DNA from 4 places in the Cedecea sp. genome. Region 1 is predicted to be linked to each of the others. Evidence: predicted binding sites of a transcription regulator. Region 1 holds the regulator's gene; each other region holds the start of a gene.
What was found. The regulator LexA, encoded in region 1, represses DNA repair genes until DNA is damaged. The targets are predictions, from matches to a motif close to TNCTGTATGTACATACAGNA.

Region 2: the regulator LexA is predicted to act here: its motif matches at 1,483-1,502, upstream of sulA (SOS-induced cell division inhibitor SulA).
Region 3: the regulator LexA is predicted to act here: its motif matches at 1,639-1,658, upstream of VGM55_RS01090 (DNA translocase FtsK 4TM domain-containing protein).
Region 4: the regulator LexA is predicted to act here: its motif matches at 1,708-1,727, upstream of VGM55_RS07225 (YebG family protein).

What each region holds. Positions count from the first base shown of each region.
Region 1 is NZ_DASYBS010000093.1:47,107-50,228, forward strand. It holds gene plsB (glycerol-3-phosphate 1-O-acyltransferase PlsB) at 1-694, opposite strand, end outside; gene VGM55_RS14610 (diacylglycerol kinase) at 826-1,194, shown strand; gene lexA (transcriptional repressor LexA) at 1,304-1,912, shown strand; gene dinF (MATE family efflux transporter DinF) at 1,988-3,122, shown strand, end outside.
Region 2 is NZ_DASYBS010000009.1:121,945-125,066, forward strand. It holds gene ompA (porin OmpA) at 1-594, opposite strand, end outside; gene sulA (SOS-induced cell division inhibitor SulA) at 952-1,461, opposite strand; gene VGM55_RS01405 (TfoX/Sxy family DNA transformation protein) at 1,679-2,308, shown strand; gene yccS (YccS family putative transporter) at 2,293-3,122, opposite strand, start outside.
Region 3 is NZ_DASYBS010000009.1:37,344-40,465, forward strand. It holds gene trxB (thioredoxin-disulfide reductase) at 1-612, opposite strand, end outside; gene lrp (leucine-responsive transcriptional regulator Lrp) at 1,106-1,600, shown strand; gene VGM55_RS01090 (DNA translocase FtsK 4TM domain-containing protein) at 1,722-3,122, shown strand, end outside.
Region 4 is NZ_DASYBS010000042.1:128,384-131,505, reverse strand. It holds gene ptrB (oligopeptidase B) at 1-421, opposite strand, end outside; gene VGM55_RS07230 (tellurite resistance TerB family protein) at 546-1,223, opposite strand; gene VGM55_RS07225 (YebG family protein) at 1,342-1,692, opposite strand; gene purT (formate-dependent phosphoribosylglycinamide formyltransferase) at 1,830-3,008, shown strand; gene kdgA (bifunctional 4-hydroxy-2-oxoglutarate aldolase/2-dehydro-3-deoxy-phosphogluconate aldolase) at 3,077-3,122, opposite strand, start outside.

The sequences.
Region 1 (3,122 bases):
CTTCAACCGCGCGGGCAATCGCTTTTGACGCCAATAGCTTGTTGAAAAGATCCTGGCGTACCGGCAGGCGTGGCCCGACCGCAGCCAGACGCTGGCGGGCAAAGTGAGTACGCGCCACGCGAGCCAGTTTTTGGGCGATAATCTTGTCCGTGCCGTGTTCGGTTGCCATGCGGCGCAGCGAAACCGGTGGGGAAAAGCGCACGAAGCTATCGCGGCCCAGCCACGAAACCGCAAAGAATTTCTGGACACCGTTCAGGGTGCGTAAAGGCGGATTGATTTCCCCTTTCTCGCGGCCTGGCGAGCGGCCGAACATCACGGAAACCGGCACCATCTGCACATCGAGGTCTGGGTTGCTGCGGTGCAGATCCAGATAATCGTGGAACAGTTTTATCGACTCTTCTTTTGGCGTGTAGTAGGTAAAGACGCGCGGCCCGCCGTGAATAAACACGTAGCGCGGCAGCAGTACGCCGTCAATTTCCAACGGTTCCAGTGGGTCGGGCAGGTCGTGATCCAGACATTGGGCACGCAGCGTCAGTAAGTCTGCCTTAGAATTGTAGGGCAGGACGTACATAATGGGGCGTGAAGGATCCAGACCGAGCTCGGTTTGGGGATCCGCCGGGATAGACTTGCTCTTTACCAGAACGCTTAATGGTAAATTAAGTAATTTGTAGTAAATTCTTGGCCAGCCTGACATAAATGATGTAAAGCCTCAGGTTAATAATGCAAATGCGCCGCAAGGATATCAGAAACTCTGGGGAATTTCTGTGGCGCTGCGATTTAGACTCAATGAGCATTGACGCTCAATATTTAAAAAGGTTTCCTTGAATGGCGAATAATACCACCGGCATCACCCGCATTATTAAGGCTGCAGGCTACTCGTGGAAGGGGCTGCGTGCGGCCTGGATCAACGAAGCCGCCTTTCGTCAGGAGGGCGTGGCTGCGGTTATCGCTATTGTTATCGCCTGTTGGCTGGACGTTGACCCTATTACCCGTATTTTACTGATTGGCTCGGTCGTGTTGGTGATGATTGTCGAGATTCTCAATAGCGCCATTGAAGCGCTGGTTGACCGTGTGGGCACCGAGTACCACGAGCTTTCCGGACGAGCCAAAGACATGGGTTCTGCTGCGGTGCTGATAGCGATTATCCTTGCCGTTGTGACCTGGGCCACGCTGCTTTGGTCACATTTGCGATAGCCTTTCCAGAATAGTTTAAGTCGCTGGTTTTTTGCTTAATTTGTGGTTTCAAATTCGCCCGGGGCTGTATATACTCACAGCATAACTGTATAAACACCCAGGGGGCGGAATGAAAGCACTAACTACCAGGCAGCAAGAGGTGTTTGATCTCATTCGGGATCATATCAACCAAACCGGCATGCCACCGACGCGCGCCGAGATTGCACAACGTCTGGGGTTCCGTTCTCCAAACGCCGCTGAGGAACATCTCAAAGCGCTGGCCCGTAAAGGGGTTATCGAGATTGTTTCCGGCGCGTCGCGAGGTATTCGCCTGCTGGTTGAAGAAGAAAGTGGCCTGCCGCTGGTGGGCCGCGTTGCAGCCGGTGAACCGCTGCTGGCGCAGCAGCATATCGAAGGCCACTACCAGGTTGACCCGTCTCTGTTTAAGCCGAATGCGGACTTCCTGCTGCGCGTAAGCGGCATGTCGATGAAAGATATCGGCATCATGGACGGCGATTTGCTTGCGGTACACAAAACGCAGGACGTGCGTAACGGCCAGGTGGTTGTCGCGCGTATCGACGATGAAGTGACCGTGAAACGCCTGAAAAAGCAGGGCAACACCGTGCATCTGCTGCCGGAAAACAGCGAATTCCAACCTATTGTCGTCGATCTCCGCGAGCAGAATTTTAGCATTGAAGGTCTGGCCGTTGGGGTGATTCGCAACGGCGAATGGCTGTAACCCTTCTTCTGGTGGTGCGGTAAATCTGCCGTACCACTCGCTTTAAACTCCTCTATTTTCCCCTGGATCATTCCCATGCGATTCTTCTCGTCAACGGATGGTGCGCTGTGGTGGCTGGCGCTGCCGATGATTTTTTCCAACATAACCGTACCGCTGCTGGGTCTTGTCGACACCGCCGTCATCGGCCATCTCGATAGCCCGACTTATCTTGGCGGGGTGGCTATCGGCGCGACGGCGACCAGCTTCCTGTTTATGCTGCTGCTTTTTCTGCGAATGAGTACCACCGGGTTAACGGCGCAGGCGTTTGGCGCAAACGATCCACAGCGGCTGGCGCGCGCGCTGATTCAGCCATTGATGCTGGCGCTGATCGCCGGGCTTGCCATCGTGCTACTGCGTTATCCGCTGATCGCCCTCGCGCTGCATGTCGTTGGCGGCAGCGAAGACGTGCTGTATCAGGCTCGTCGTTTCCTGGAGATCCGCTGGCTGAGTGCTCCCGCATCGCTGGCTAACCTCGTGCTGTTGGGCTGGCTGCTGGGCGTTCAGTATGCGCGGGCACCGGTGATCCTGCTGGTGGTGGGGAACCTTATCAATATCGTGCTCGACCTCTGGCTGGTGATGGGGCTGCAGATGAACGTGCAGGGGGCGGCGCTGGCGACGGCAGTATCTGAATACGCCACGTTTATTATCGGCCTGGTGATGGTGCGTAACGTTCTGAAGCTGCGCGGTATTAGCTGGGCACGTCTTAAAACGGCCTGGCAGGGGGATCTCCGCAAGCTGCTGGCGCTCAACCGCGACATCATGCTGCGTTCGCTGCTGCTGCAAATTTGCTTTGCCTCCATCACCATCTTCGGCGCGCGTCTCGGTAGCGAAATTGTGGCGGTGAACGCCGTGCTGATGACGCTGCTGACCTTCACCGCCTATGCGCTGGACGGCTTCGCTTATGCGGTGGAAGCTCATTCCGGGCAGGCCTACGGCGCACGTAACCGTGGGCAACTGCTGGAGGTTTGGGGCGCAGCGTGCAGGCAGGCCGGGTTGGTCGCGGTTGCATTTGCCGCTCTCTATGCCGTTGCCGGAGAACACATCGTCGCGCTGCTGACGTCCTTGCCGGAACTGCGTCAGCAGGCCGACAGTTACCTGGCCTGGCAGGTCGTATTGCCGGTCGTCGGCGTCTGGTGCTATCTACTGGACGGCATGTTTATTGGGGCGACGC
Region 2 (3,122 bases), on a different contig from region 1:
AACACCTACGCTCAGCATGCCGTTGTCCGGACGAGTACCAACGGTCTGTGCATCACCGATGTTGTTAACCCACTGGTATTCCAGACGGGTAGCGATGTCACGGGTAACTGCCCACTCAACACCACCAGCGAATACTGGAGAAACACCGGTGTCGTGGTCTTTCAGACGGTCACCAGCAGCGTTCTGCGCGGTAGAGTCTGCACGCCAAACCATACCACCCAGACGGGTGTAGATGTCCAGATCGTCAGTGATTGGGTAACCCAGTTTAGCGGTCAGCTGCACGCCCTGAGCTTTGAAAGCACCGTTTTCTGGGGTGCCTTTGTAAGGCATACGGCCCAGCCAGTCATAACCCATTTCGAAACCAACGTACGGGTTAACCTGGTAACCACCGAATGCGCCAGCACCCAGTTGGCTTTCGTGGGTCGGGCCACTGCCGATACCACGGTCATAGCCGTTACCGTAGAAACCGGTGTCGTGGTACTGGGACCAGCCCAGTTTAGCACCAGTGTACCAGGTGTTATCTTTCGGTGCGGCCTGCGCTACGGTAGCGAAGCCAGCCAGTGCCACTGCAATCGCGATAGCTGTCTTTTTCATTTTTTGCGCCTCATTATCATCCAAAAGGCCATGAGCTCTAAACCAATTTAAAGCCCAGGGTTAAATCCTTCGCCCGGGTTTATGCTCAATTGTTACTCTACCGATATATCGGTGTTATGAAGAGCAACCCTGGCGAGGTAAAGTCTACAACGTAGTTGAAAAGTTACAAGTGTGAAGTCCGTCAGGCATATGAAAAAAAACGACTTGCATACATATTTTTTTACAGAATGGACCGCTTTTTGAACGTGAGGTACATCCATTGAACCCCGTCAAACCGCCACATGGCGGGGATTTTTGAGTCAGGGCAGCGGATTATGTGGCGCGATGAAAAAATTCCAGGATTTCTCCTAAATTTACTTAATGATACAAACTAGAATGAATTTTTAGGCCATTTCGTGGTCTTGAACCGGATGTCATGTTGCTGGTTGGACGCATTATGAAGCCCATTGCGTTCCCGGTTTCTGCTGCAATAGTCAGCCGCATATGTTCTTCATCTGTTAATTCTTCTGGTAACCAACCGATCACCACGCTGTAATTTCCCGTCTGGAGAGCCTTCACCATCGCGTCAACGGTGCAAAGGGGATCTAACTGACTCGTCTGCATCACTTTTGCTAGCGGTAACCCCGCTGCCAGCAACCATTCACGGCTGAGCTTTTGCTGTGGTGTGAGCCACAGCTGCCAGCGAGACTGTTGTCCCAACTGCTGCAATAAAGGTAGCAGAATAAACTGCGTAACCGACGGGTTGTCTTCACTGTATACCATTTCACTAATTAACCCCTGTGCGCTGTTATCAGATAGTGACTGAGCAGGGGAGTGCGCAGCGACTGCAACATGACGAAGATGAGTGTGAAAGTTATGTGAGTGCATAGTGAGTCCCGCCTAATGGGTTACTGTATGAATATACAGTAATACCTGTACGAACAAAGATCAACCATAATTTCGGAAAGTGTTTCGCATTTTCTTTATGCAAACCTGCCAGAGGTGAAATTGTCGTTGCCATTGACCGTAACGTTACTTATTTTCTGATATTAGGGGAGTGAGTAACCATGTTGACTATTTAATGGTTGATTTATAAGGATATATTATGAAAGACGTTACGTATGTCAGGATTCATAAATCGCAGGAATATCTTTCGTCCCTGGGTAAAATTGGTTATCGGCCGTTGTTTGGTGGCTACAGCCTGGCAGTTGAGGGAGTGGTCTTCGCTATGGTTGCCGAAGGTGAACTTTATCTGCGTGCCTGTGAACAATGTGCTGATTATTTCAGCAAAAAATCGGCACCGTCTCTTATGTACAGCAAACGCGGGCTGCCCATTGCACTCAATTACTACCGCGTGGATGAGGAGCTCTGGGAGAATCAGGACAAACTTATCCAGCTCTCTCTTCAGGCGCTAAGAAGCGCGCAGCGTGAGAAAACACAGCGTAAGTTCTGTTCGCGCCGGCTTAAGGATCTCCCCAATCTTTCATTAAATATTGAAGTTATGCTCCGTGAAGTGGGTATTAGCGATCCGCAAACGCTACAGCTATTCGGCGCAAAGCGCTCATGGCTGAAGTTGCGGCATACCAGGAAAGCGGTGGGAATTAAAGTACTGCTCGCGCTTGCGGGCGCAATTCAGGGAGTACATGAAGCGGTTCTGCCGGCGCAGGTCAGGGAAGAATTAACGGAATGGTGGCGCCGCTATGAGCGACGCCACCATCACTATTCTGACCACTGAGATATTTGCTGCTGAAGGCGTGATATTTCTGGCAGAAGGGCAATCAGTAGCCCGATTTGCTGTAGTACCAGCGGCTCTTTTGTTTCCGCTCGTGCCTCAAGCTGCGAGATACGAGCAGAAAGCCCGCTGAGAGCGGTCTGAACGCGTTCTTCATCCACCGGGAGATGGTGAAGGGCATCATCGACATAGCAAACGGCATCATCAAGCAGCATTAGCGTATCACCATGGCTAAGTTTTTCCCGGTGTGCGCCTAAGGCAGAGATGTAGCTATTAAAGGAATGGTTGAGACAAAGCAGGCGGAATGCAGCTTCGCGCATCTCTGCTGATACGCGAGGCTCAGATGACATGTTAGACACAACGGAAGCCAGTTCGGCGTCTTTGTTATGGGCATCTCGCCGCGCAATACGATATTCAAGACGGTTATCTCGCCCCTGATGATACTGCTCAAGAATCGCATCCAGATAGCGGCAGTTGGCATTGAAAGCACGCTCAACAACCAGAGACAGCCGCCGAAACCGCCAGTCTGGCCAGATAAAACTTACCGCAGCCCAGGCTATTGCGCAGCCCAGCAGCGTATCAAAAACGCGCGGAAGCGCGACTTCAAAGCCTTCGCCAAGCAGATTAAAGCACAGCAGTACCAGCAGCGTGATGAACATGGTTGCATGGGCGTACTGAACATTACGGAAAGCGAAGAATAGAACGCCGGTAATGACCAGCAGTATTAACTGGCCTTCCAGAGAGGGCACAAGCCAAAGCAAAGGCAGACCGACCGCGACCCCAACCAGCGTACCGATGATACGTAGCGCAAGTCGCC
Region 3 (3,122 bases), on a different contig from region 1:
GGTGTGCAGCACGATGTTGCCATTCTGCACTTTATCCATCAGGCGGTTAATCAGGATTTTTTCTGCACGGAAGCTGTCGCGGCGGTGGATCAGATGCACTTCCGAAGCGATGTTCGCCAGGTACAGTGCTTCTTCAACCGCGGTGTTACCGCCGCCGATGACCGCAACCTTCTGGTTGCGATAGAAGAAACCATCGCAGGTGGCGCAGGCAGAAACGCCGCGGCCTTTAAACGCCTCTTCAGAAGGCAGTCCCAGGTAACGCGCAGAGGCACCGGTCGCGATAATCAGCGCATCACAGGTGTACTCGCCGCTGTCACCCACCAGGCGGAACGGACGGTTCTGCAAATCGACGCTGGTGATGTGGTCGAAGAGAATTTCGGTTTCGAACTTGGCCGCATGCTCGTGCATGCGTTCCATCAGTAATGGACCGGTCAGGTCGTTAGGATCGCCAGGCCAGTTTTCGACTTCGGTAGTGGTGGTCAGCTGACCGCCTTTTTCCATACCGGTAATTAAGACCGGTTTTAAGTTGGCGCGTGCAGCATAGACCGCTGCGGTGTAGCCCGCAGGGCCGGAGCCAAGAATAAGCAGCTTACTGTGTTTAGCTGTGCCCATGAGATCCTCATTGAACGTTTACAGACAATGAGGCTGATTGTAGGGAATTCGTTGCATTAAAAAAAGGGCGCTGCAATGTTGTTAACGATGTGTGCCATCGTTGCTGCCTATAAGCCCCATGAATATCACCAGCTATATGCATAAATAATCATTGTAATAGAGTGGTAATCACGGGGCGAAAATGATGAATAATCATCAGCCAATAGGAATATCTGGCACGTTCCACTAAAAATAGATGTTTTGCTTTGACAATCCCCTAAGCATTTGCGAAAACATTCGAGGAAGAAAAACATTTGGTGATGTGGAAGCCGCGTGCTCTCGCGCAAACCTGATGCAAATTTACCGAGTTATTGAAATTTACGCATGACGTGGACAGACGCTATGCGTGATGTCGATAGCAGCCGAAAGGCATCGGTCTTCTCACGTACACTCTGAACATTGACGTTACCAGGGTTATGGCAGGTGAAGGAAGGAATAGAGAGAGACAATAATAATGGTAGATAGCAAGAAGCGCCCGGGCAAAGATCTCGACCGTATCGATCGTAATATTCTCAACGAATTGCAAAAAGATGGGCGCATTTCTAACGTTGAGCTTTCCAAGCGTGTTGGGCTTTCACCGACGCCGTGCCTTGAGCGCGTACGTCGTCTTGAACGTCAGGGTTTTATTCAGGGCTATACGGCGCTGTTAAACCCGCATTATCTGGATGCCTCGCTGCTGGTGTTTGTTGAGATTACTCTGAATCGTGGCGCCCCGGATGTGTTTGAGCAATTTAACGCCGCAGTACAAAAACTTGAAGAAATTCAAGAGTGTCATCTCGTATCCGGTGATTTCGACTACCTGTTGAAAACACGCGTACCGGATATGTCGGCGTACCGTAAACTCTTAGGCGAGACCCTGCTGCGTCTGCCGGGCGTTAACGACACCCGTACTTATGTGGTCATGGAAGAGGTCAAACAGAGTAACCGTTTGGTCATTAAGACCCGTTAATACGGGCCAGGTGCAAAATTGGCGTATTTTGGTTACACTCCTGGGAATCCATACAGCAACAGCTCCGGCAAGCCGCCGGTGCTGTTGTCTCCATAGAGTTTAAGGACCTGGAGAGCCTTTCTTGAGCCAGGAATATACCGAAGATAAAGAAGTAACATTGCGGAAACTAAGCAGCGGGCGCCGTTTACTCGAGGCGTTGCTGATTCTTGTTGCCTTATTTGCCATCTATTTGATGGTTGCCTTGTTAAGTTTTAACCCATCAGACCCTAGCTGGTCTCAAACTGCGTGGCATGAACCTATCCATAATTTGGGGGGGACGCCGGGAGCGTGGTTTGCGGATACGCTGTTCTTCATTTTTGGCGTCATGGCCTACACCATTCCGGTGATCATTATCGGCGGCTGTTGGTTTACCTGGCGCCAGCGCGACAGTGAAGAGTTCATCGATTATTTTGCCGTTTCGCTACGCCTTATTGGCGTTCTTGCTATGGTGCTGACCTCATGCGGGCTGGCGGCCATCAATGCGGATGATATTTGGTACTTCGCCTCAGGCGGCGTGCTGGGCAGCTTGCTGAGTACCGCCATGATGCCGTTGCTCAACAGCAGCGGGGGCACGATTGCGCTGCTCTGCGTTTGGGCCGCTGGCCTCACGCTGTTTACCGGTTGGTCATGGGTCAGTATCGCTGAGAAGCTCGGTAGCGCGGTGCTCACGGTCCTGACTTTTGCCAGCAACCGGACGCGCCGGGATAACACCTGGCAGGATGAGGACGAGTACGAAGAAGAGCATCATGAAGACGAACAGCAGCACGTTTCTACCGAGAAGCGTGAATCCCGTCGGGCGCGTATTTTACGCGGTGCGCTTGCACGTAAGCAGCGCCTGTCGCAGAAGTTTGCTAATCCTAACGGCCGCAAAACAGATGCAGCATTGTTCTCCGGTAAGCGAATGGATGATGCTGAAGACGACGTATTGTTCAGCGCGCGCGGTGTAGAGACCGATCCGAACGACGTGCTGTTCTCGGGTCATAAGGCGACATTACCGGAAGAGCAGGAGTACGATCCGCTGTTCAGCGGGCACTCCGCCGTTGAACCGGTTGCCGCCGCTGTTGCAGCGACGACGGCTAATCAACCCTGGGCGGCGCCAGTGCCGCCGGTTGCTCCTATGCCTTCGGTCTCGACGCCAGCTCCGCTTGCCGAAGCTGAGCCTGCTGCGCCCGCGATAGCCTGGGAACCCGCACCGACTACCGTCACGCCGGAACCGGTGATTGCCCCTTCTCCTGAGCATTACACGTCGCCACATCCGGCAAGCGTTCAGCAGCAGATTCCGCATGAAAGTAGCCATCATTGGTCCGAACCGGTTGTGCCGGAAGTTGAACCCGTCATTGACGCTCAGCCAGAACCGCCAGAAGAAGTAAAATACGTGCGTCCACCGATGTACCACTTTGAAGAAGTGGAACAGAAGCGTGCCCGCGAACGTGAACAGCTGGCAGCATGGTATCAGCCCGTTAATGAGCCGAAGCCCGACCCC
Region 4 (3,122 bases), on a different contig from region 1:
TAACGGCGTTATCCGGCGAGACAGATAACCCGCCCATGGTATAGAACTCGCTGTGGGCGGCACGTTTGTTAGCATCCAGCAAAACCTCCCAGGCGTCCCACTCCTCCTGAATGACCGATTGCCGCTGGTAAACGGCGTATTCATCGCCTTTCTCATAGACCTGACGGTAGCGAAAGCCATTCTTAACATAGGGCGCGGAAACATCATGAGGCGGAATACGGGCGATCATCTCTTTTAGCAGTTGGTCCTGCAAAGCACGTTGGCTCTCCATGATCCTTTTACCGTAGTCATTTTCCTGGTGAAGGTATTCCAGTACGTCAGGATCGGCGCGTTCGTCATCTCGCAGCCAGTAGTAGTTGTCCGTGCGGGTATCGCCATGAAGCGTCATAGCGTGGGGGATCTTTTTGGCTTTTGGCGGCATCACTTTCTTCATTTTCCGTTTAACACCCTGTAAGGGTGGCAAATTCAGCCAAGCTTGCAAGCGGAACGTGAAGGATAAAAAGAAAATGCCGGGAGATCCCCGGCATAGTAGCGGTACAGGATGATTAAACCGGGAGCGATTGTTTTTGCTGTTGAATATCCTGCTCGATGCCGACTCTCACATCCTGTGGAATGTTCAGCGCATCGCCAAGAGCGCTCAGGTAGCTGCGTTCCATGAAGTGATCGATATCGATAGCGGTACAGCTTAGGTAATAAAGCTCCAGCGCTTCTTCCTCATTTTTTACATCCTGCGCAAGCAGTTGAGGATCCAGGGGCCTATCGATCGCCCGCTCAATTAGCGCTTTACCTTCGCCCTCGATGCCCACTTCACGCAACTGCTGTTCGATAAACTGACGTTCTTTGGCATCAATATGACCGTCGCTTTTGGCGGCAAATACCAGCGCGGTAATCAATCGCTCGGTACGAACATCTACCGACGAGTGTTGCTGACCGTAGCCCGAAGCGGCTGGCTGGCTCTGGCGAACCCGGTCTTTGTATTTGTTCCAAAGCACACTACCGGCGACGGCCCCGCCGCCAACCAATAAGGCGCTGGTGCCGTATTTTGTTAACAGTTTGCGCGAGGATTTGCTTGCCAGCAGTAACCCGGCTAATCCGCCCAGCGCTCCCGGCACCAGAAGTTTGCTAAGCCCTTCCGGGCCAGTACCGGCCGCCGGCTGCGAAGATTGTGGGGAGGAGGTAGATTGCCCCAGTAACGACTGAAGCTGCTGTAACCAGTTATTCATGACGACCACCTTTTATTGGCTTAACGCGTCGAGAGTAGGCCACGGGACGTCAAGAAATGTCGGACGGCGCTAAAGATGGGAAAAGAATCGCGCCGGTAGCCCGGCGCAGGCAGCGCGGTTATGCCGCTTTAGTACGTTTACGCCCGGGATGTTCGCTTACGTTGTCTTCCGCCACAGCCGTTTGCTCAGCCACAGGGGCCTCTGTTTGTGGCTCAGATTCGGTCAACTCCGGCGCCGGCAATTTGCCATTTTTCAGGACGCCCGCCAGCAGATCCTTGTTTTCAGCCATCCACATCGCCAGGGTATCGCTCTGCCCTTCATCAAGCGCTAGCGGGCTTTGCTGCAGCCATTCGCCAAGCACTTCAGCCAGATCCAGCATTTTGTCGTAAGCGTCAGCGTCCTTTTTACTGGCAAAGGCCATTTTTTCTTGTCCCTCTCTCACTACAACATATTTAATCTCGACCGCCATTTTGCAGCTCCGTTTACCTGTTTATTTATCCAGTATATCGCCATTCATTTTATCACACAAGCCGTAAAGCCGCTGCCAACGCAAACGTTTTCGTTTATACTGCCGCGGTCTTTTTTTCTCTGTTAAGGCTAAATCACATGTCAACGTTGGGAACAGCTCTGCGCCCGGCAGCTACGCGAGTCATGCTGCTGGGTTCCGGTGAATTGGGTAAAGAAGTGGCTATTGAGTGTCAGCGCCTCGGAGTAGAAGTTATCGCCGTCGACCGCTACGCGAATGCGCCCGCGATGCACGTCGCACACCGCAGCCATGTTATCAACATGCTGGACGCTGCGGCGTTAAAAGCGCTGGTTGCGGCCGAAATGCCTGATTTTATCGTTCCTGAAATTGAAGCTATTGCTACCGACGCTCTGCTGGAGCTGGAAGCGCAGGGACAACGCGTGGTGCCGTGTGCGCGCGCAACAAAGCTGACGATGAACCGCGAAGGGATCCGCCGACTCGCGGCAGAAGAGCTTCAACTGCCAACCTCCGCCTACCGCTTTGCGGATAGTGAAGAGGCTTTCCAGCAGGCCGTACAGGAGATTGGCTTGCCTTGTATCGTCAAACCGGTGATGAGCTCATCCGGCAAAGGCCAGAGCTTTATTCGCACCGCCGACCAGTTGCCAAACGCGTGGGAATACGCGCAGCTTGGCGGGCGTGCCGGTAAAGGCCGGGTTATTGTTGAAGGCGTGGTCAATTTTGATTTTGAAATTACCCTACTGACCATCAATGCCATAGATGGGGTGCATTTCTGTGCGCCAATCGGCCATCGTCAGGAAGAGGGTGACTACCGTGAGTCCTGGCAGCCTCAGCAGATGAGCGACATCGCCCTGGCAAGATCAAAAGAGATTGCTGAGAAGGTGGTTACCGCCCTGGGGGGGCATGGCCTGTTTGGCGTTGAGCTGTTTGTCTGTGGCGATGACGTTATTTTCAGCGAAGTCTCTCCTCGCCCACACGATACCGGCATGGTGACGTTGATTTCGCAGGATCTTTCTGAGTTTGCCCTGCATGTTCGCGCCTTCCTCGGCCTGCCAATCGGTGAGATTCGCCAGTACGGCCCGGCCGCATCGGCGGTGATCCTGCCTGAATTGCAAAGCGATAATGTCACGTTCAACAATGTCGCCGGTGCGCTAGGCGGCGGCTTACAGGTTCGCCTGTTTGGCAAGCCGGAAATTGCGGGTAAACGTCGCATGGGTGTGGCGCTGGCAACGGGAAGCAACGTTGATGACGCTGTCGCAAGAGCCGTCGTGTCTGCTGCGCAGGTGAAAGTCGAAGGCTAAAAAAATAGCCCTCGATTAAGGGCTATTCACTCATTCAGCCCCGTGAACAGACGGGGCTTTTGAATGCCTTACAGCTTCGCGCCTTCAATGGCTTCACGGGCAAGCTTAGTGATG